Linked DNA regions of Methanothermobacter thermautotrophicus str. Delta H. The protein of the gene in region 2 binds, or shares a complex with, the protein of the main gene of each other region. Links are inferred from orthologs where the notes say so. Each region holds a gene or a part of one and is shown on either strand. Other genes may lie near its edges.

The links.
Region 1: MTH_RS04965 (region 2) and MTH_RS00210 share a complex: the UniProt entries of both Methanocaldococcus jannaschii proteins name them as parts of the RNA polymerase complex. The link is inferred for Methanothermobacter thermautotrophicus str. Delta H from one-to-one orthologs.

What each region holds. Positions count from the first base shown.
Region 1 is NC_000916.1:14,667-27,431, reverse strand. The notes cover bases 4,385-7,097. They hold MTH_RS00210 (DNA-directed RNA polymerase subunit K), read right to left. Parts: upstream 5,975-7,097; coding sequence 5,795-5,974; downstream 4,385-5,794. Other genes in these bases: MTH_RS00200 (30S ribosomal protein S9), read right to left, coding at 6,378-6,779; MTH_RS00205 (DNA-directed RNA polymerase subunit N), read right to left, coding at 6,152-6,319; eno (phosphopyruvate hydratase), read right to left, coding at 4,493-5,743; rpsB (30S ribosomal protein S2), read right to left, coding at 4,385-4,465. In the rest of the region: MTH_RS00245 (RNase J family beta-CASP ribonuclease), read right to left, coding at 1-151; fni (type 2 isopentenyl-diphosphate Delta-isomerase), read right to left, coding at 153-1,202; MTH_RS00235 (isopentenyl phosphate kinase), read right to left, coding at 1,276-2,076; mvk (mevalonate kinase), read right to left, coding at 2,098-3,009; amrB (AmmeMemoRadiSam system protein B), read right to left, coding at 3,025-3,858; more of rpsB, read right to left, coding at 3,869-4,384; MTH_RS00190 (50S ribosomal protein L18e), read right to left, coding at 7,228-7,593; MTH_RS00185 (DNA-directed RNA polymerase subunit D), read right to left, coding at 7,597-8,391; MTH_RS00180 (30S ribosomal protein S11), read right to left, coding at 8,393-8,785; rpsD (30S ribosomal protein S4), read right to left, coding at 8,803-9,318; MTH_RS00170 (30S ribosomal protein S13), read right to left, coding at 9,335-9,784; MTH_RS00160 (RNA-guided pseudouridylation complex pseudouridine synthase subunit Cbf5), read right to left, coding at 10,021-10,980; MTH_RS00155 (50S ribosomal protein L14e), read right to left, coding at 11,010-11,237; MTH_RS00145 (50S ribosomal protein L34e), read right to left, coding at 11,753-12,019; MTH_RS00140 (EMC3/TMCO1 family protein), read right to left, coding at 12,038-12,604; MTH_RS00135 (adenylate kinase), read right to left, coding at 12,623-12,765. UniProt on the Methanocaldococcus jannaschii protein: DNA-dependent RNA polymerase (RNAP) catalyzes the transcription of DNA into RNA using the four ribonucleoside triphosphates as substrates.
Region 2 is NC_000916.1:947,478-957,594, forward strand. The notes cover bases 6,009-8,685. They hold MTH_RS04965 (DNA-directed RNA polymerase subunit H), read left to right. Parts: upstream 6,009-7,068; coding sequence 7,069-7,302; downstream 7,303-8,685. Other genes in these bases: MTH_RS04935 (phosphoglycerate kinase), read left to right, coding at 6,009-6,421; MTH_RS04970 (DNA-directed RNA polymerase subunit B''), read left to right, coding at 7,361-8,685. Outside these bases: MTH_RS04910 (hypothetical protein), read right to left, coding at 1-989; MTH_RS04915 (DUF1002 domain-containing protein), read right to left, coding at 1,152-2,012; twy1 (4-demethylwyosine synthase TYW1), read right to left, coding at 2,087-2,998; MTH_RS04925 (transglutaminase domain-containing protein), read left to right, coding at 3,648-4,304; tpiA (triose-phosphate isomerase), read left to right, coding at 4,500-5,189; more of MTH_RS04935, read left to right, coding at 5,222-6,008; more of MTH_RS04970, read left to right, coding at 8,686-8,902; rpoB (DNA-directed RNA polymerase subunit B), read left to right, coding at 8,925-10,117. UniProt on the Methanocaldococcus jannaschii protein: DNA-dependent RNA polymerase (RNAP) catalyzes the transcription of DNA into RNA using the four ribonucleoside triphosphates as substrates.

The DNA.
Region 1 (12,765 bases), 930 kb from region 2 along the record:
GCATCCTTGCTATATCTGTGTCCTCATGTATGTGAACCCTGTCAAGGTGAATCCCCATATCAAATATTACAACGTCATCTCCTACCTTAACGGCGGACATGTTCTTACCAACTTCCTCGTATCCGCCGATCGCAATTACTTCTACGCTCAAATTATGACCTCCTGGCGTATTTTTTAGTTTCAAAGCCCCTTTGGTTCAGCCATTCTCCTGTATGGCCTGTTATTATGACTGGTGATTTTTTAAGATCGTCAAGTGTCTCTGCACCTGCCAGGTACATTGCAGTCCTGAGGGCCTCATTGAATCCCTCAATTACCTTAATAACTTCCCTGTAGCCATGCCCCGCTGCTTCAAGGACCGGGAGTGCAATCCCCACCATTTCTGCACCGAGGGATATTGCCTTGGCGGCGTCGATCCCGCTCCTGATACCCCCTGATGCTATTACCGGGATGCTGACAGATTCCACGACCTCCACGGTGCTTGCAGCGGTTGGTATGCCCCAGTCCCAGAAGAGTTCTCCGAGGTACCTGTCATCCGCCCGGTATGTTTCCACGGCAGCCCAGCTGGTGCCGCCTGCACCTGCAACATCTATGGCTGATACACCACAGGATTCAAGTTCAATGGCATCCTCTGAGCATATACCTGCCCCTGTCTCCTTCACCATTACCGGGACGTCCACTGACTCAACTATTGCTGATATGGACTCGAGGGCCCCTGATGAGTCAACGTCTCCTCCGGGCTGTATGGACTCCTGGAGTGGGTTGAGGTGCACTGCCAGGGCGTCTGCATCTATCATCTCCACGGCCCTTTCAGCGTATTCGATATGTGAACTTCCAATGTTACCTATGAGCATTGCTGAGGGTGCCTCCTCCCTTGCGATGGTGTAGGTCCCCTCAAGTTCAGGGTGCTCCACCCCGGCCCTCTGACTTCCAAGTCCAAGTGCTATTCCAAGTTTCTCTGCCGCCCTGGCAAGTTCCCTGTTTATCTTCATGGAGGCCGGGTGGCCGCCTGTGATTGCACTTATCATTACAGGAGATGATAATTCCCTGCCGAGAAAATCAAGGCTTATATCTATCTTTTCCTTGTTTATTTCAGGTATGGCTCTGTGAACTATCTCAATATCCTCGAAGCCTGTCTTCTTCCTGTACTCAACATCACAGCTGGCGCACAGGATCAGATGCTCCAGTTTCCTATCCGAAATCATATTTTAACGCCCTTAAAAATTTTCCATCACCCTATAAATTCCTTTGAATGTTGATTGATAATCGTGAATGTCCTCAATGTTTCCCTGTGATTCTTGTGCCCCGTACCTCCTCTCCCAGGAGGGCCCTCTCAATATTTCCGGGCACTGCAGCATTAATTATTTCAGATTCCACACCCTTCTCTGCAAGCAGAAGGAGTTCCCTTATCTTACCGACCATTCCACCCGTCACATCAGTGTTAAGTGTCCCGTCAAGGGATTCAAGGTCATCGAGTGATCCTATAACATCAAGGAGCCTTGCATCGGGGTGCTTCTTAGGGTTCCTGGTGTATACCCCGTCCACATCTGTCCCGAGTATGACCCTCTCCGGCATCAGCCTCAGGGAGAAGTGGTTTATCAGCTGGTCTCCTGATATGACAGAAAATTTCAACCTCCTGTCTGAGTCAAGTACAACGTCACCGTAGACCACCGGTACCATACCCTCCTCAAGGTAGGATCTGATCAGTGAGATATCCGCGTGGCTTATGCGGCCAGCATGGGCCCTTATGAAAGCTGATGGCTGCATTGAAACTGCTGGAATTCCCTCAGCAAGGAGTGCGTCGCATACATGGCTGTTAAGCTTTTTAACCCAGTTCTGGGTCAGTGCAAATCCAAACCTCCGGCGCCTGAGGTCCTCCTCATTCTCTATCTCCGAGCCTATCCTGTACTCACCTGCAAATGGGTGGCCAAAGGACCCTGCGCCGTGCACTATCATCAATGATGATGGCGAAGCGTTCCCTATCTCTGAGGCTATCCTTTCAAGGTTATCCCTGTCTATTGCAGGTTCCTCAGAGTCCTTCCTGGTAATTACACTTCCACCAAGCTTGAGAATGATCATTACATATGCACCCTGTGAATATTAGATGAGTCCCTTAACCGAAAACTCTGCCCTCATGGCTTTCCAGTTCCTGTTAAGGGCCGTGACAACATCATCCACACATCCCGGGCAGTGGGCTATTATGCTCCCGCCGCCGCCGGCTCCTGTGATCTTTGAACCTGCTGCCCCGGCGTTCCTTGCCTCATAGACCATCATTGAAAGTTCACGTGTGGAAACGCCCATGGAGTCCAGCAGCCCCTGGTTGAGGTTCATGAGCTCCCCCAGGGGTTCTGTGTTGTTCCTTAGAAGTTCCCTGTATGCTGTATTGGTTATGGACTCAACTGTGTCCATTATCCTCCCCATGATATCCGGGAATCTCCTGAACCTTTCAGCTACGCCGGCAACCATCCTGGCTGTTTCCCCTGAATAGTCAAGGTGTGCTATTACAAGGTCCCCCAGGTCGGCCTCAAACTGCCTCACCCTCCTCTGGCTGTCAAGGTATACAAGGCCCCCATAGGTGCTGATGGCTGTGTCAAGGGGGCTGGCGGCTCCCTGTACATCAACCTCCACCCTGTGGGCCCTGGCTGCTGTCTCCCCGGGTCCATGATCCCTTCCATGGTACCTGTCGAGGGGACCTATCAGTGCAACGGTGAGTGCAGCCGATGAACCTAGGCCTGAACCGGCGGGTATCTCCATCTCCACCCTGATGTCAAGGGGTGATGCGTCATGGTAAAGCTCGAGGCACCTCCCGATGTAGTCCAGGATGCCACCGGATGGTCTCTCTGAACTGTGGCGTATACCCAGGGAGGGGATGGTTACATGGGTGCTGCTGGATTCACTTACGGTTACAGTCACCCTGCGGTCTATGGCGGCTGCTATTGCCGGCTTGCTGTAGACCACTGCGTGTTCACCAAAAAGAATGGCCTTGGCAGGTGCGGATGCCGACGACTTCAATGTTTCACCCTTATCTCAGGACAAGTGAGCGTAGCCCACCACCGAGCTGCGGTCACCGGTAACATCTCCACTTGTTGCATATCTCAGTAGGTCGCATTCTGTGGCTCCAAGAATCCTTGAGGCTATGATGGTAGCCGCTACCGGCCCATAACCGCACATGGTTGCGTTGAGTTCACTGATAACACCGTACATGCCGGTATCATCCATTGCTGTTATCCTGTCAATGATCCTTCTGTCGGTGGCTTCAGCAATGTCCTGTGGACTGTAGTGTGTGAAGTCTGTGCTTGCGATGACAGCCGCATCCCTTCCGGTTTCCCTGATGGCTGATGCGACCGCATGTCCAACATCGGCGGCTGTCTCATGGCCCTGCATCCACATGGTAACTGGAACTATCCTGAAGTTATCTGTGAAGTACTGGATGAAGGGTACATGCACCTCACAGCTGTGCTCGGCGAGGTGTGCTGTCTCATCCAGGTCTATGATCCCTGATTCTCTCACAATGGCTTCTGCAAGCTCTGAGTCTATCTCCACTGTACCGAGGGGTGTCTCCCATGCACCCTGCTGCATAAGCGATACACCTGACCCCATCCCTGTGTGGTTGGGGCAGATTATCACCAGGGTCCCGGGGATTCCATCGGATACCAGCTCATGGTAGGCGTGTGCTGCCACGGGTCCTGAATACATGTAACCTGCGTGGGGGGCGATCACCCCCTTTATCCTCCTCATGGACCCCACTGCCGGAAGGGTGCCGGGTCCGAGCTCATGCTCGAAACACCATTCAATGCGCCTTCTGAGGGCCGCGGGGTCCCGTTCATAGAAAGCTCCCGCCACTGCAGGTCTCCTTATCATATGACCACTTCTAGATCTTCAGTTCGAACTCTGTTGGAGGTATGTCCAGGTCCTCATCCTCCTTGAGGATGCCCTTCTCCCGGAGGAACTGCCTTGCCAGTAACCAGTAGACAAGGGCTATGGCCTTACGTCCCTTGTTGTTGACGGGTATTGCTATATCAACATTTCCAAGGAGGTTTTCAGTGTCACAGAGGGCAACCACAGGTATGCCTATCTGTTTGGCCTCGATGATTGCCTGTGAATCTGATCTTGGATCTGTGGCCACCAGGACCTCCGGTTCAATGAACTTCGCATAGTTAGGATTTGTGAGTGTACCGGGTATGAACCTTCCAGGTATGGTCCTTGCACCTGTAACTTCACCGAATTTCCTCACAGGTTCCTGTCCATACTGTCTTGTTGAAACAGCGAGGATGTCATCGGGTTCATACTTTGAGAGGAACTTTGAAGCCGCGATTACCCTGTCATTTGTCTTCCTTATATCGAGGACGTAGAGTCCGTCTGATCTCACACGGTAAATGTACTTCTCCATATCAGCTGTTTTCTGCTGTGTTCCAATGTGCAGTCCTGCTGCAAGGTATTTGTCCAGTGGTATTAGTAGTTCTGACAATCTATCACCTCAAATAAGTTTCAATATTTAAAATGGCAGATCAGCCATCCTTGAATATGGAATCTCTTCCTGTATGCGTATGAGTTCGTTGAGTTTGGCTATCCTCTCACCGCCTATTGCACCTGTCTTTATGAGGGGTGCTCCGAAGGCCACCGCAAGGTGGGCTATGGTATCATCTGTTGTCTCACCTGACCTGTGTGAAACCACAGGGGTGTACCTGTTCTCGAGGGCCAGTTTGACGGTGAGGTAGGTGTCTGTGAGGGTGCCTATCTGGTTGGGCTTGATGATTATGGCGTTGGCTGCACCCATCTCTATACCCTCCCTGAGTATCTCCCTGTTGGTCACGAAGATATCGTCACCACAGATCATGCAGCGGTCACCAACCAGGGATGTCAGCTCGGCGAAACCCTCAAGGTCTCCCTCATGGAGGGGGTCCTCGACATAGTACATGTCATAGGTTTCAATTATCTCCTTAACAAATTCTATCTGTTCGCCTGTGTCCTTCTGGACGTTCTCCTGCCTGTAGACGTACTTCTCAATCTCAGGGTCCCAGAATTCGCTCGCTGCAAGGTCCAGCGATGGTCTCACCTCAACACCGAGTTCATCTGTTACCTCCTCACAGGCAGTGGCCTGTATCTCCAGGGCGTCCCCGTTTGAGAGGCTGGGCACCCATCCGCCCTCATCACCCTTACCTCCTGCAAAGGACGGGTCCTTCTTCTGGATGAGCTCCCTTATCCTCTTATGGACGGCTGCATTTGCGAAAACCGCCTCGGTTATGTCCTCAGCACCCACAGGCACAACCAGGAACTCCTGTATGTCAGGGGCGTTTTTTCCTGCGTGGGCCCCCCCATTTATCATGTTACCCAGGGGGTAGGGTATGGATGTTGCAAGGTTTCCGCCGAGGAACCTGTAGAGGGGCATGTTGTAGGATGATGCTGCTGCCTTTGCGGTTGCCATTGAAACAGCCACCACGGTGTTACCTCCCAGAGATGAGAGATTTTCGGTCCCGTCGATCTCCTTTAGGACGAGGTCTATGTCCTGGAGGTCCACTGCATCCATTCCTATGAGTTCTGAGGAGATTATATCCTCGACCTCTGTTATTATCTCATCAACCCCCCCTGATGGGAAGGCTGCAACCTCCCTGGAACCTGTGCTTGCACCGCTGGGGGCTGCAGCCCTTCCAAAGCCGTTCCAGGTTATAACATCAACCTCAACCGTCGGGTTTCCCCTGCTGTCAAGAATTTTCCTTACTCTAACATCTTCAATAATACTTTCCATTAAAACACCTCATAATAAACTCTAGACTGAAAAATAGTGGTTTATTAGAGTTTATTTGTCTCTTCTAACGTCCAGTGGCATGACCTTCTTTTCAAGTTCCTTTCTGGCTATATCAACAGGGTCCAGTGACTCCTTGATCTCAACGAGTGGTCTTGCACCCATTGATATCTGGAGTGCCCTGGCACCTATCAGCCTAGCCCTTTCAAAACGTGTGAGTTTTTTTGACGCCATATGCATATGCCTCCAAGAAAAACATTAAAATAGAGGTTCTTGGATTCGATTTGATGGGACCGCCGAGATTTGAACTCGGGTCTCCAGCGTTCCGGTGCTGACCATCCCCGTTCCAGTTGAAAAGTCCGGAAACTTCTTCAATGGCTGGGAGGATGGACCAAGCTACCCTACGGTCCCCTACCATGTCTCAACATGTGAAATTAACATTCGTCTGCAGCAGTACCTCTTGAGACCCAGGTCATCAAGCACGTCCTTGGGGTCCTCTCCATCAGCCACTCTCCTCTGATACTCATTGAAATAGGCTGATACAGGTTTTCCGCAGCTTAAACATCTTACTGGAATCATACTGAATCATTCTACTCTTTAGTTTATAAAATAAAAATATATAAAGTTATCGATTGATCTACCTGTAACTCTTCTGTCTCCTTGCACGGGCGCCTCGGCCCCCGTACTTCTTGGGCTCTGAACGTCTGGGGTCTCCCACCAGCATTGTCCTGTCGTACTGTACGAACTTCTCCTTGAGGTCCATGTCACTGGTCCAGTCCACGAGTCCCCTGGCGATGACCATCCTTGCAGCCTCGGCCTGTCCAACTATACCCCCACCAACGACCCTGACGTTTATGTCAACGTCATTTATAACGTCGCCGGCAAGTTTCAGTGGTTCCATGATCTTGAGCCTTGCAAGTTCAGGTGTGTAGAGTTCAACCGGGACCTTGTTGATCCTCACTCTACCCTTACCTTCCCTGATGGTCCCCCTTGCAATGGCGGTTTTCCTTTTGCCGCTTGTGTGAATAACCTTCTTCATGATTACACTCCCTATCTGTAATCTAGCACCCAGAAGTTCTGAGATCTCTCCGAGTTCCATTCCCTTTTTTATGCTGCCTGCCTTTGCATCGGGTATTTCAACCATTTCTTCATCCTTGAATTCACGTGGAATACCCACATATGCCTTGAGGCCCTTGAAGGCTTCTCTTCCCTTTGATTTCTTGTAGGGTAGCATGCCCCTCACGGTCCTTCTGAATATGTCGTCGGGCCTTCTGGGGTACTTGGGACCCATCCTTCTGGGGTTGGATATGCTGGCCCTGTCAATCCTCTGCTTGTACTTGCCGTATGCCCATTCCTTAGAACCTGTGATCAGGATCTTCTCGGCATTTAAGACGATCACTTCCTCCCCCTCAAGGAGCTTCTTGCTGACGACACTTGCCAGTCTTCCAAGGATATGTCCTTCTCCGTTGATGATCATGAGCAACACCTTATTCTATTATCTTTATGTTCTTAATGGCCGGGTTCTCTTCAACAATTTTTCCGAGTGTCAGGCACTCTCCCCCGGCCCTCTCGATCTTATCCCTTGCTGTCTGTGAAAATGACAGGGCAACAACCTGGACCCTGTGGTCAAGGTTTCCGCTTCCAAGGACCTTTCCAGGCACGAGAACTGTTTCATCCTCATCGGAGTGCCTGTTTATCTTGGATATATTGACTGCAGCCCTGTTCCTTGTGGGCCTTTCGAGTCTCCTTGCAACGTCCTTCCAGATTGCTGCGCCTTCCTGGGATGATTTTTTCCTGAGATTACGTATGAGTTTTATAAGATTGGGATTCGTCTTGGTAATCTTCCTTACCATTGGTTAGCCTCCTTCACAAAATGTTATTACCTGCTCTGCCTTGTCCCTGAGGATGTCACAGGCCTTAAGGAGAACATCCTTTGGGTCAACTGATCCGTCGGTCTCTATCCTGAATATGAACTTGCCTTCCTCGTATCCCACATCTATGGCCCTCTTATCACATGCCCTGACACAGCTCTTGCACATTGAACAGTTTTCAAGGTCAACAACCACGGGTTTACCTGATTCCTCTCCAAGAACATCCCTCGGGCATGCCTCGATGCATTCAAGGCACTCGTCACAGTCTTCACTGAACTCTATCCTGGGGTAGTATTTGTATGCGCATGCTGTGGTGGGTTCCCATTTCGCATGTTCCCTTCCCACACCCAGCTGTGCGACGGCCTCCAGTTCAAGCTCATCATCATCTCCAAGCTTCACAAGGGGAATGTCAGGGTAAACCGGTTTAACTGCGGGTGTTTCTGAAACAAGATCCCCTGAGTAAACAACACCCGGGCCCTTCTTCCTGAGGGTGAGGGATACACTGCACTCTGAGCAGTACTCCTCACAGTCGCACTCCTCAGGCATTTTAAGGGATTCAGCAAATTCAGGGTCAGCTGCAAGGGGTACAAGCCCCAGCCTGTGGGCCAGTACCTCATCGAACATCTTGGCGTCGTTCCTGTACATGTTGACGTACTCAATTGCCAGTTTGGGGACCTCCATCATGCAGATCCTCCTTATGGCGTTTATGAATGGAACCGTGACGCCGCTGACCACAAAGACCATTTCGGTATCAGTTTTTTCCTTAAGAGCAATATCCATTTTAGACCCTTCTTCCCCTCTTACCTCCAGGTCTACCTGTTCCATCGTGAGGTATGGGAGTTACATCCTCAATTTTACCTATCCTCATTCCAGCCCTTGCCAGTGCCCTTATGGCTGCCTGTGCACCTGGTCCGGGTGTCCTTGGACCGTTTCCACCAGGAGCCCTGACCTTTATGTGCAGGCCGACGATGCCCTTCTCCTTTGCATCATCAGCTGCCCTTGTTGCGGCCTCCATTGCAGCGAAGGGTGAGGACTCCTGACGGTCCGCCCTCACAACCTTACCACCGGACCACTGTGTTATGGTCTCTGCACCGGTTATGTCTGTGATGGTGATTATTGTGTTGTTGAATGATGAGTAAATATTTGCAATTCCCCATTTTTCCTTCTCAGCCATTTTATCTCTCCCTGAAATTATTCAGCGTCCTGGGCTGCTTCTATCTGTTTTTTCATTGGGGATGATGGGTAGAACCCTATCTTATCCTCTTCTCCCCTTTTAACTATGTATCCCGGGGCGTCGATCTTCCTTCCGTCAAGGGCTATGTGGCCGTGGATGACCATCTGCCTGGCCTCCTTCACGGTCCTTGCAAGTCCCCTCTTGTGGACCAGTGTCTGGAGTCTTCTCCTGAGCACGTCCTCCACTGTGAGGTCCAGGACGTCCTCGAGTTTGGCGCCCTCGTTGAGTATTCCTGTCCTGACGAGGTGGCCCAGGAGCTGTTCCCTCTCCTTCCCTGTGTGTTCACTGGCCATACCAAGGAGGTACCTTGCGTCCCTCCTGTATCTCCTCACCATTGTCTCTGCTTTCCAGACTTCCTTCTTGTTCTTGAGGCCGTATTTTGCCACGAGCCTGTTTTCTTCCTTTATTCTTTCAGCGTTCCATGGGTGAGGTGGAGTATCATACTTTTTCCTTGCCTTACGTGGGTGTCCCATTTTAACATCTCCTTAACTATCTCTTCTTCCTTCTCACACCAACTGAGGAGCCTTTCCTAAATGTTGACTTTGTCCTCTGTCCCCTGACAGGTAGTCCAAGTTCGTGTCTCCTTCCCTTGTAGCTCCTTGTTTTCCTCATCCTGTTGAGGTCCTCTCTGAGGCACATTTCGAGGTCAGATTCTATGAGGTGCTTGTCCTCGCCTGTCTCGTAATCGTTACGCCTGTTGATCATCCATGATGGGATGTTATACTTGGCAGGGTTCTTTATGGCCTCTTCAAGTCTCTCTATTTCCTCATCGGAAAGGTAGCCTATTCTCTGATTGAGATCGTATCCTGCTGACATGATTATTGCCCTTGAAAGAGCCTTACCAACGCCCTTTATACTTGTAAGGGCATTTTCCATGGTCTTATTACCATCAATGTCCTTTCTGGCAATACGAACCATATGTTTGAATTCTTCTTCCATTCATTAACCTCCAGTAAGAGTGAATTCGCGGGACGGGGGTTTGCGAATTCTTCATAAGAGTCGTAGGTGCAACAGGGTTGCTTTAACCGACGCCGGGACTGGGATTTGAACCCAGGAGGAGCAAAGCTCCACAAGATTTCCAGTCTTGCGCCTTACCTGGCTAGGCTATCCCGGCACAGGATGTATCATATAACTGTATATTATGACATCTATTTAAGTATTGCTGCCGTCGGTTTCTAGCGCCACATCCTCGGGTAGGTTCCCGGTTCCATGAAGACCTTGCGGGTTTCAATAACAAGACCACCATCTGCCGCTGCAATATCCAGTGCAGACATGGATGCCTCGCCAACACCCACCAGTTCGCCCTTGAGGGTCATTATGGCGACGGTGTCCCCCCAGGCTATGTTATCATCCAGTCCGGCTATACCGCCACGTGCAAGATCAGCGCCATGGCATATTGCATCAACCGCCGAGTCCAGGATAACCACACGGGGGAGGTGACCCACTGCAAACTCCATGGGGAGGATGCACTCCCTCAGGAAGGTCTCATCTCCATCCTCAACCCAGAACTGGTATGCGTCCTTGAGATCATGGAGTGTCACAAGGCCCTCCTCTGTGAAGGGTCCCACGGCTGTGCGTCTGAGTTCAGCCATGTGGGCACCTGCACCAAGGGCCTCGCCAACATCGTGGCAGTACTTTCTCACATAGGTCCCCGCCTCACAGGCTATCCTGAAGAGAACATCCTGACCATCCACCTCCAGTATATCCACACGGTAGATTGTTCTGACGCGGAGATCCCTTTTAACTGCGGATTTGAGTGGGGGTATCTGGAATATCTTCCCCTGAAATTCCCCCAGGACCTCCCTTATTCTTTCCTCATCCACCTCCCTGTGGACCCTCATGAGGCAAACGTACTCCTTAGGAGCCTCCAGGAGGAGCTGCATGACCCTGGTGGCCCTGTCTATTCCCAGGGGGAGCACACCAGTAACCTTCGGGTCGAGTGTGCCGCCGTGTCCCACCTTCTCCACGTGGAGCATGTCCCTGACCCATGAATCCACCTGATGGGATGTTGGACCTGAGGGTTTATCAAGGTTCACAACACCCATGGATATATGGGCCTCAATGTCCCGTTCAGCCGGTGGGCACCCGTAGTCAGGGTTTGTGGTGGCCTCCTTTAGTTCAATGAAGTTTGCCATGAGGGATACCTGCAAAAAAAGAGGTGAGTTTATTCCAGGGATTCAAGTTCCTTCTTTATCTCCTCAATATCATCTGACTTGAGTTCTATCTTATTCTCAGTGGGTTCGAGGTGGCTCACGTTGCACCTTCTATTTTTAACGTTAACACCCACAACTTCAACGAAGTTTTTGTCGATGATATCGAGTATCACGCCATTTTCACCGGCTTCTCTTCCTGCGGTTTTTACACATACTCTTCCAACTTCTATTGCTGCCATTAAATCACCTCAGTAACTTTTAGTATGATGTCAGCTAGCCTCGGCGTCAAAACGGTTGGTGTTTATCACAATGTCATATACCTCAAGGTCATCCACATCTATTCCATGAATCTCCCTGTACCTCTGGGCCTCGCTCCTCTCACGTATCCGGATCTCCTCTCTGACCGTCTCTATGTCCTTTGATTCCCGGACACTTATGCGCTGGGCCCTGACATCGAAGGGCGCTATGAGGAGCACCTTAAGGTCGGCCCTTGCGAAGTGGGCAGAGAGTCTGCCCTCAAGTATGAGGTCCTCGTGTTCATCTGCAAGTCTGGCCTGTCTCCTGTCAATTTCAATGTCAATTTCAGGGTTTTCCTCTGCAATCCTGCTGAATTCAAGGATGTCAAGTTCCCTCTCAGCAGCCATCTGCCTGAAGACATCTCCAGCAGATACACAGGGGATACCCATCCTCTCAGAGAGTATCCTGGCGACTGTCGTTGTGCCGGTTCCTGCCAGACCACCGATGGTTATGATCATTATGACCTTGCCTCTTTTTTAAAGACTTTGCGTGCGCAGCTTGAGCAGTAGTAACCACCGTATGGTCGGTTGGGCCTCTTCTTGGATTTTGAGAGTTTTCTTATCTCGTAGGGTCTTCCTCTTGGAACACCGTGGAGTGGCTTTCCGCAGCCAGCACATACATGCTTTGAAGGTTTCTTTCTGCGGTAATGGGTAACTGTCCTTCCTCCAGGTGTTTTCTTGAAGATTCTCTTATATGATCTGGATCTGTATCTTAACTCTGGCATTTTTATCTCTCCATAACCTTACATTCCACCTTTAAGTCCCATGAATTTCCTGAATATCTGGGACATGGCAAAGGAGCATAATATGTACCATCCGAGCCATCCTATGGCATAGGATGGGGCGTTTGGTGGCATGCCATAGAACATGTGCCACAGGGGGACAAGGAGGACGTAGTATGCAATCTGGGGTAATATGACCAGTGTATTGACTATGTGTGGCTCCTGTCCCATCCAGTAGAAGACAAGGATTATTGGTATGAATGTGACTATCATCGGCTTGAATGACATGGTCATCATTTCGCGCTGCTTATCCATGAACTCCATCTGTTTCTTCTGGATCTCCTCCAGTGCAGCCATGTCATTCTTCTTCCTTGCCTCCATCATTTCCTGCTGGAATTCCTGCATCTCAACCTTGAGTTCCTCCAGCCTCTCCTGGTCCACAAGGAGCTTGTTGGCCAGGGTTATTACGAAGGCCACGATGGCCGATATCAGGAAAACCGTTAAGATGGGGTTCTGTGGATTCGGGTCCATTGCAATGAATGGGCCGAAAACAGCATTCAGCGCCCCGTAAACAATTTCAAGCACCATTTTATTTTCCTCTTTACCTTACTCCAGAACGCTTTTCATCTCACTGACTGCAGACTCAAGCTGGTTGTTATGGTTCTTAACTATTTTAACCGTTGCGCCTGTGAGTGTTGCATAGGCCATCGCAGCGGCCCTGTTCATCTGCTGATGCAGGTCAATCTCCT
Region 2 (10,117 bases):
AATATGAAGAGGCCCATCAGGCTCTGTGACAGGAATGCTGCAAGGGACCCTATAAGGAGGGCCTCCCGGCCAAGGTACATCCTGCTACCGTTGAGTCTCTGCTCCTGATACCTCCTGAGAACACTGAGCCCACAGAAGGTGACTATCATAACCCAGAAGAGGAGGAAGAGCAGCCCAAAGAAGCCCGCGTCAAAGGCCACCGCAAAGATCCCGGGTAGCATGTAGTCGATGTAGTCCTTCTTAACCACCAGAACCCCGTAGAATATGTGGTATGGAAGCCCCAGGTTCTGGATCATGGTGATGGGGAGGGTGATATATCCATCGGCGCCCCCCAGGCAGGCTGATTTCCAGTAACAGGAACCCTGCACATGTCCCCAGAAGGTCGTATTTTTAAGGACCAGTGAAAGGCTTGGAACCGTGTTCTCCTCAAGCCTTGTGATCCTCAGCATTGGACTCAGAACGCTCTTATTGAGGACCTTCGAGAGGAACTCCATGAGGGCGAAAGCTCCAGCACCGGCGAGGATGAATGATAGGACCGATTTTTTGGTTATCTTTGTGCTCCTCCTGAAACTCTTTGACATGAGGAGATAACCGAAGGCCCATCCCAGGAGCCAGAGCACCAGGAATGACCTGTGCATCAGCCCCCCGGAGATGGCTATTACAAAGAAGAGTAGAAGTGAAAGTTTCTTAACGGATGCTGATCCTATACCTGCCTCGGTGAGGAGGTTTGAGGATGCAACCATTGTAACCCAGAATAAAACCGCGAAGGGTCCGAAGGGGTGGGTGAATTCATGGTGTGATAGGAAGGGTAGCAGAAGAAAAGCTGCATCCAGTGAGAATATAAGTGCAAGTGCGACTGTCAGCACGGTCCCCAGGAACATCACAAGACTGAGGGGTGCCGCCACCACATTGAAGAGCAGAATTATGCCAACATGGATTATCACTGCAACTTCCAGGATGAACTGAAGGTTATTCTGAGCTATCAACATGATTAGGAGATATTGTAATAATCCTCAATATATATTATGGTCTGATGTGAAGACCGGTCACCGAAAAGGATGCCCCTGAATAAGGGGACCCCATGAACCACTCCAGGCTGGAAGGTATGCCACCACTAGAATCCCCTGGAACTCCGGCACTCTAAAAATAATCTATGGGGATGCAATCCCCATGATGTAGTTGTAGATGCTCTGGAGGAACGCATATATCTGGTCCAGTATACCTGATCCTCCAACCTGCTGGCTAACACCCTCCAGCCTCTGTTTAAATTCTGTGAGGCTTCCCTGGACCCTCTGGGATGCTGCAACCGAATCGGCAACCTGCTGGACCTGGGTCTCTGTGAGGTTGATGTTCATCTGCTGTGATACATCAACCACGACCCGCTGTATGTCAGCGGGGTCCTGGAGGTTCTGACTCTGGGTCCTGTTTTTGACCTCATCGAAGAGTTCAGCCACCCTATCCCCTGTGGCGTTTGTTTCGTTAACAAGCCTGCTCTGGAGGTATATCTCCTCAACAGATACCCTCTTGGCCTCCTCGGGTATCTGCTCTCCGACGGCGATCTCATATGATTTCAGGACCCCTGCAAGTGCAGCCTCCCCTGACGCAGGTACCGGTGAAGTCACTACTACGTAGCCACGATCTATCCCTGAGGACCTGAGGGCGCTTGCATACATCTCAGGTGTTACAACCCTTATCTTGCTGGTATCAACCGAGACCTTGATCCCGTCACTGTAGGAAAGGTCCACCATTGCACAGGACAGTATCTGCGATGGTGAGTACACACGGCCTGTGACGCCCCGTGAAACCTCGTTGACCTCTGATGCTGTTACAATCTTAATATCAGCACTCTGAAGGTCCTTATCTGTCTTTGCTTTGAAGTAGTCCATCACAGCGCTTTTGTATGATGGATTGCTGCTGGTGGCCTCCCCAAGTGTCACAGAGAACCCTGAAACTGCAAATACAGGGGCGGCCACAAGGAATGCAATTAGAATTAATGGAAGAATTTGCCTCATAATTACCACCTGTTTAATAATTATCGTGGATGAATTATTTAAGGGTGGTGTCTGGTCATCCAGAATCCGGCGCCCTAAGCCAGAAGAACAACCCTGCTCTCCCGTGATTCATCCACGATCTCCATCCCGGATGCAGCCGCAAGTTCTTCTGCAAATTCATGGACCTCATAGAAGAGGGGCATGTTCTCTATATCAAGGCGTCTTCTTGAGTAGCCTATGTACATGTAGGCCTTTACCTCAACAAAGTCGGGTCTGGCCCTCTCGATCATCCTGGCGAACCCCTCAGGATCCTTCATGTTAATATGCCTTACTGCGGTGATCCTGAGGACCTTCCTGCAGCTGAAGGATGGCATGAGTTCAAGTGAGCTGTTGAGGAGATCCCAGGCCCCTGGTATCTGTGGCCTGCAGAGTTCCTTATAGGTGTCCCTGTCAGGGGCGTCCAGGGATATGTAGAGCTGTGTGGGTTCCTCTGAAAGTTTTTCAAGGTTCATGGGTGCCAGGCCATTGGTTACAAGGAATGTTGTGAAGTTTCTCCTGTGAAATTCCCTCAGGAGACCATCCATGTCAGGGTAGAGCATTGGTTCCCCTGCAAGTGATATGGCAGCATTTGTCGGGTCCTGTGACTCCATCACCTTGATTTTATCTGCCCTTTCATTGCCGAGGTATCCACATAGCAGTTTCCTCTGTGCCTCTATGGCCCCATCAATTATATCTGCGGGTTCATCATGGGGGCCCTCCCATGCTGTCCCTGTTGATGAGAGGTCCCTCCAGCAGAAGAGGCATTTCTGCTGGCAAAATGGCACACTTGGAGACATCTGGAGGCATCTGTGGCTCCTGATTCCATAGAATTTTTCCTTGTAGCATACTCCCTCATTGACTATGCTCTTCTTTGTCCAGAGGCAGGTTTTAACCGCTGAATGTCCGTGCTCTCCCACGAAGCGGTATCCCATCCTCTCCATTTTTCTCTGAGATTCTTCCAGGTACATGGCCAACCCATCTCTAACATTTTTTCAGATGTTCTGCCCTTGATATGATTTCTGCAGCTCCATTTAAATATATGCCAGCAGGTTCTCTGATGGAATGATGCTATGAAATGTTTCTTATTCAAATATATATGCCAGACACAGGAACCGCTGCGATTAGATGACCTCCTGTTAGCCCCCCTTACATCAGCCACACCAGACAGACAGGAATGTGGGTTAATAATAAATATAAGCTTAGTATTAAAAGGTCTGTGTTTAAATGGCTTTATAATCTCTGGTTTTGCCATATAAGCTCTCTTAAAAGCCCCTGATGGAATTGAATTCATTAAAATGTGCTTAGGTGTGCGTGAGGTGCTGATTTAATTTAAAAGGCTTTCAGATTTTTTTAGGGCCCCATATTCATTCTTTGGAAAAAATAAAACCTTTTAACAGAGTATTGGGGCGCCATTATCAATTCATGATTAGAATCCTCTGAATGCTGAAAAAAGCATTATATAAGCCTTTTTGTCTTATTCCGGAAACAAAGGTTTATATATAGTGGTGATGTGATTAAGGTTCATGGTAAGGTCGGCGGGTAGATCCTGCCATCAGTGGAGGCGGTAAGATTAAGAGACACTCGCGTTACCTCGCTCTACTTGCACTCGCAGTAGCAGTGAGTACCATACCCATAGGACAGCTGGAATTTCAAGATTCCAGTGGCGATAAGATAACAGCAAAGTCCACATCCCTCCCAAAGGTTGATGCAGCATCCAAGTACAAGAAGTACAAGAGATACAGCAAGGTCCATGCTTCCAAGGGTACGGTAAAGAAAACCTACCGGACAAAGACAAAAAAGAAGTACACGTACCGGACAAAGGCTGCCTATAAGACAAAGACAAAGAAGAAATACAGGAGCCGTGCTACCTACAGTACAACCTCAAGAAAAGCATACACCAGGGCTATAAGCTCTGATGAGCTTAACAATCTCCAGGGCGATGAGGGGCTTGAGAAGCTTGCATCCTACATTAACAGGAACCTTAATCACAGATCAGGCGGGCCACACACAGCTGAAGGCGTTGAGAAGACAGGCTATGGGGACTGCTGGGGACTCTCTGACTGGTCTGCCCGGAAACTTGCAGCAAACGGCTACAAGGTGAAGGTCGTGCAGGGTGCCACCTCATCATCATCAAGACACCGATGGCTTCACGTGTATTCTGAGGGCAGGTGGACGAGCTTTGAACCGTCACTGGTAACCAAGCGTTACGGTAGTAAACATTATACTGCAACCTGCGGTCGCGCAACACGCGTTGTGAAGACCTACAACATGTAGTATAATGTTTACAATTTAATTTTTCACTGGTTTAACATCATCCAACAGCTTTCTGCATTTAACACCTTCACTATGTGGGGATGCGCTGGATATTACAGGCAAATTCATTCATGAACCCCTTCAACAACTCCCGCACGGATGTCACAGCATATTTTATAATACACCTCAACCATACTATGAGATATCCCATTAATCATGCTGGAGGATTTGGAGTTGAAGGACACACCCATTGTCATACTGAATTTTAAAACATACCTCGAATCAACAGGTGAGAGAGCCCTCGAACTTGCATCAATATGCGGGGATGTCGCAGATGAGACCGGTGTTAACATGGCTGTGGCACCGCAGCACATGGACCTCCACCGGGTGAGTGATGCTGTAGAAATACCGGTGCTGGCACAGCACATTGACGCCGTTGATGCTGGTGGACACACAGGGAGCATCCTTGCAGAGTGCGCCAGGGACGCAGGTGCAGCAGGAACCCTCATAAACCATTCAGAAAAGCGGATGCAACTTGCAGACATCGAATGGGTGATATCAAGGATGAAGGAACTTGAGATGATGTCCGTGGTATGCACGAACAACGTCATGACCACTGCTGCTGCCGCCGCCCTGGGACCGGACTTCGTGGCGGTTGAACCCCCTGAACTCATAGGATCCGGAATACCTGTGTCAAGGGCCGAACCTGAGGTTATAACGGGAAGTGTTGATGCTGTGAAGAAGGTGAACCCTGAGGTCAGTGTGCTCTGTGGCGCCGGAATATCCACAGGAGACGACATGAAGGCTGCTGTTGACCTGGGGGCCGAGGGTGTTCTTCTTGCATCAGGCATCATCCTGGCTGACAGCCCACGGGACGCCCTTCTGGATCTTGTAAGTAAGGTTTGATGGTGATCCCGGTGTCCTTTAAATTTAAAACCATGGATGACATTGAAGTCACAGGAAAGACAGTCCTTGTCCGCGTGGACATAAATTCGCCTGTGGACCCCAATGATGGGACAATACTCGATGATACAAGGATGAGGCTCCATGCAGAGACCATAAGGGAACTCTCAGATAGGGGTGCCAGGACAGTTGTGATGGCCCACCAGAGCAGACCCGGGAAGAATGACTTCACAACACTGGAGCAGCATGCCAGGGCGCTCTCCGGGATACTCAGGAGGCCCGTTAAGTACGTTGAGGATATATTCGGATCCGCTGCAAGGGAGAACATCTCAGGACTGGGTGATGGTGAGATAATCCTCCTTGAGAACGTCCGCTTCTACTCCGAGGAGGTGCTCAAGCGAGACCCTGAGGAACAGGCGGAGACACACCTTGTTAGGAAGCTGGCGCCCCTCCTGGACTACTTCATCAACGACGCCTTCGCGGCAGCCCACAGGTCCCAGCCCTCCCTTGTTGGCTTCGCCCTGAGGGTACCGTCAGCTGCGGGTCGTGTGATGGAGAGGGAACTTCGAACACTTCAGGGTGCCCTTGAGAATGTTGAAAGGCCCTGTGTCTATGTTCTCGGCGGGGTGAAGGTTGATGACTCCATCATGGTCATGAAGAACGTCCTTGAAAACGGTAGCGCAGACCTTGTACTGACAACGGGCCTTGTTGCCAACATATTCCTGGCGGGATGCGGGGTTAAGATCGGTAAGGTGAACATGGACTTCATCAAGAGCAGGGGATACTGTGACTTCATCAAGGTGGCGAAGAAACTGAAGAAGCGCTTCCCTGAAAGGATAGTTGTACCCGTTGATGTTGCAGTATGCAGGGACGGCAAGAGGGTTGATGTTCCTGTGAAAAAGATACCCAACCATCCGATACAGGATATCGGAATGGAAACCATAAAGCTCTACGCCAGGAGGATACGTGAGGCAAGGACCCTCTTTGCCAATGGACCGGCAGGCGTATTTGAGAACCCTGATTTCAGCATAGGAACCGAGGACATACTGAATGCAATATCCTCTTCAGAAGGTTTCTCAATAATCGGCGGGGGTCACCTTGCTGCTGCAGCAGTGAAGATGGGCTTTGAGGACAGCATAAACCATATCAGCAGTGGAGGCGGTGCCAGCATAAGCCTCCTTGCAGGTGAGGAGCTTCCCGCAGTCAGGGTGCTTGAGGAATCCAGGCACCCATAACCACAAACTATATAAATGAGTAGTTACTAACATTGGAAATGCCTCGGTAGCTCAGTCTGGTGGAGCGCGAGACTTGTAATCTCGTGGTCGCGGGTTCAATTCCCGTCCGGGGCTTCAAAAAGGGACCATAGGGTAGCTTGGTCGATCCTTTGGGCTTTGGGAGCCTGAGACCCCGGTTCAAATCCGGGTGGTCCCATCCACAAAGCTTAAATATGCATCATGTCCAATGATGTCCAATGATGTATATCAACCCGCCTTAGCTCAATTGGCAGAGCATCGGACTGTAGATCCGAGGGTTGCTGGTTCAAGTCCGGCAGGCGGGACTCCACCAATGGTGTGAAAGCTTTAAATACTAGAAAAATGTAACTCATAGCATGCATGTCATATAGGAATGGAAAAGTATATAAGCAGGTAACTAGAGAACAATGGAATGCTCTCATTCTAGAGACTTGCCCTGGTGGTGTAGGGGCTATCATGCGGGCCTGTCGAGCCCGCGACTCGGGTTCAATTCCCGGCCAGGGCGTTTCCTGAGGGCCCGTAGCTCAGTCTGGCAGAGCGCTTGGCTTTTAACCAAGTGGTCGCGGGTTCAATTCCCGTCGGGCCCGCTATCTAATTTTACGGTGACTTTTTATCTGGAGGACTGAATTGTGAAGAGGGAGATCTTGAAACACCAGCTGGTTCCGGAACACGTGATTTTGAATGAATCTGAAGCAAAGAGGGTGCTGAAAGAACTCGATGCGCATCCAGAACAGCTTCCAAAAATAAAAACAACAGACCCTGTGGCCAAGGCCATAGGTGCTAAAAGGGGGGATATAGTGAAAATAATCCGTAAAAGTCCGACTGCAGAGGAATTCGTAACCTACAGGCTTGTTCAGGACTAGTTTTTAAGATCAACACTGCAGGATCATTTCATCATCTAATTTGTTTTGGAGGAAGTCCATGAAAAAAAGTGCATGGGGATTGGTAGACGCGTTTTTTGATAAATACGATCTGGTGGACCACCACATCCATTCATACAACGACTTCGTAAGTAACCGCATACAGGAAATAATAGATACAAGCGAACCCATTGAACTGGAACAGGGAAAATACCGGGTCGAAACAGGAAAGGTGAGCATAGAGAAGCCCTTCATCAAGGAGGCTGACGGCTCAAAGAGCAAGATATATCCCACAGAGGCCCGGCTAAGAAACCTCACCTACTCAGCCCACATGAGCCTGGAGATGAGACTCCTCAAGGAGGGGGGACCTGAAACGGAATTCGAAAAGGTATACATCGGTGAGCTGCCGGTGATGCTGAAATCGGAGATATGCCACCTCCATGGCCTCAGCAGGAAGGAACTGATGGAGAAGGGAGAGGACCCCGCGGACCCTGGAGGCTACTTCATTGTTAATGGATCAGAGAGGTCCATCGTCACGATGGAGGAGATAGCTCCCAACAAGATAATCCTTGAAAGAATCGGTGAAGAGGACGAGAACAGAGCAAGGGCAATAGTAACATCCATAAGGAGTGGATTCAGGGCCAGAATATCCCTGGAGTACCGTAAGCCAAGGAAGACCGGTGTTTTCCTGAGAATATCCTTCCCCTACGTTCCAGGGGAAATCCCGCTCGTCATACTCCTCAGGGCCCTTGGACTTGCAACTGACCAGGAAATCATCACCAGCATATCAGACGACTTCAACTACCAGATGATAGCTGCAGACGATATACAGGTCTCCCTCGACAGGCTCAACCTCAATAAAAAGGAGATGAAGGAACTCGATGAAGAGGACCGGAGAGAATACCTCATAAGGAGCGCCATAAAGTACATCGGTAACCGCGTCGCCAAGGGGATGACCGAGGACTACCGTATAAAAAGGGCTGAAGACGTTATAGACCGTTACCTCCTGCCCCACATAGGAACAGAACCCGAAAAGAGGCTGGAAAAGGCAACATACCTTGCCGAGATGACCGAGATGCTCCTTCAGGTCATATCAGGGGAGCGCAGGCCACACGACAAGGACCACTACACAAACAAGAGGCTCAGGGTTTCAGGCGACCTCATGGAGGACCTCCTCAGGGTGGCCTTCACAAGCCTGAGCAGGGATATGAGCTACCAGCTCGAGAGGAGCCTTGCCAGGGGTAAGGAACCATCCGTAAAACAGGCTGTGAGATCCGACGTGCTGACAGAGAACCTCAAGCACGCCATTGCAACCGGTAACTGGGTTGGTGGAAGGGCAGGTGTGAGCCAGCTGCTGGACCGGACAAGTTACATGGGTACACTCTCCCACATGAGGAGAGTCGTTTCACCCCTCAGCAGAAGCCAGCCCCACTTCGAGGCAAGGGACCTTCACCCCACACAGTTCGGTAAGATCTGTCCAAACGAAACCCCTGAGGGTCCAAACTGTGGTCTTGTTAAGAACCTCGCCCTGCTGGCAAAGATATCCGAGGGCTCAGATGCCAGTGAGGTTGAGGAGGTCATTAAAATGGGGGTTGTGAACTAATTTTCCACCGGGAGGCTGTTAAGTGAGTAAAACCAAAATTTACATTAACGGGAAGCTTATAGGAACCTGTGAAAACCCTGAAGAATTTGTTGAGGAGATGCGGAAAAAGAGGAGATCCGGAGAAGTCTCCCCTGAAATGAACATAACCCATTACCCTGAAAACCATGAGATTTACATATTCACAGACCCTGGAAGGGCCAGGAGGCCCCTGATCATAGTTGAGGACGGAGAACCTCTCCTCACAGAAGAACACCTTGAAAAGCTTGAAACAGGGGAAATGTCATGGGACGACCTCATAGCCGCTGGAATAATAGAGTACTTGGACGCAGAGGAGGAGGAAAACGCCTACATAGCCATGAGCCCTGATGAAATCAATGACGAACACACCCACCTCGAAATAGATCCCTCCACGATGCTCGGTATCTGCGCAGGTATCATCCCCTTTGCAAACCACAACTCATCACCGAGGAACACCATGGAGGCGGGGATGACCAAGCAGGCCCTGGGTCTATACGCATCAAACTATGACTTGAGGACAGATACACGTGCACATCTCCTCCACCACCCCCAGGTCCCCATAGTCAAGACAAGGATAATAGATGTGACAGGCTACGATGAAAGACCATCAGGTCAGAACTTCGTTGTTGCGGTAATGTCCTATGAGGGCTACAACATGGAGGACGCCCTCATACTCAACAAGGCATCCCTTGAGAGGGGCCTTGCAAGATCATCATTCTTCAGATCCTATGAGGCCGCCGAGAGGAGATACCCCGGTGGTCAGGAGGACCGCTTCGAGATACCAGAGAAGGGTGTCAGGGGCTACAGGTCAGAGAGCGACTACAGGCACCTCGATGAGGACGGTATAATAAACCCTGAGGCAGAGGTCTCATCCGGTGACGTCCTGATAGGTAAAACATCACCACCACGTTTCCTTGAAGAGATAGATGAATTCGGGACCGTGGCAGAGCGAAGAAGGGAAACATCAGTAACCGTGCGGCATGGTGAAAAGGGTATAGTGGACGCCGTTCTCCTTACAGAAACCGTCGAGGGCAGCAGACTCGCCAAGATCAGGGTCAGAGAACAGAGGCAGCCCGAGCTAGGTGATAAATTCGCCTCAAGACACGGTCAGAAGGGGGTTGTCGGCCTCATAGTATCCCAGGAGGACATGCCCTTCACCGAGGACGGAATAGTGCCCGACCTCATAGTCAACCCCCA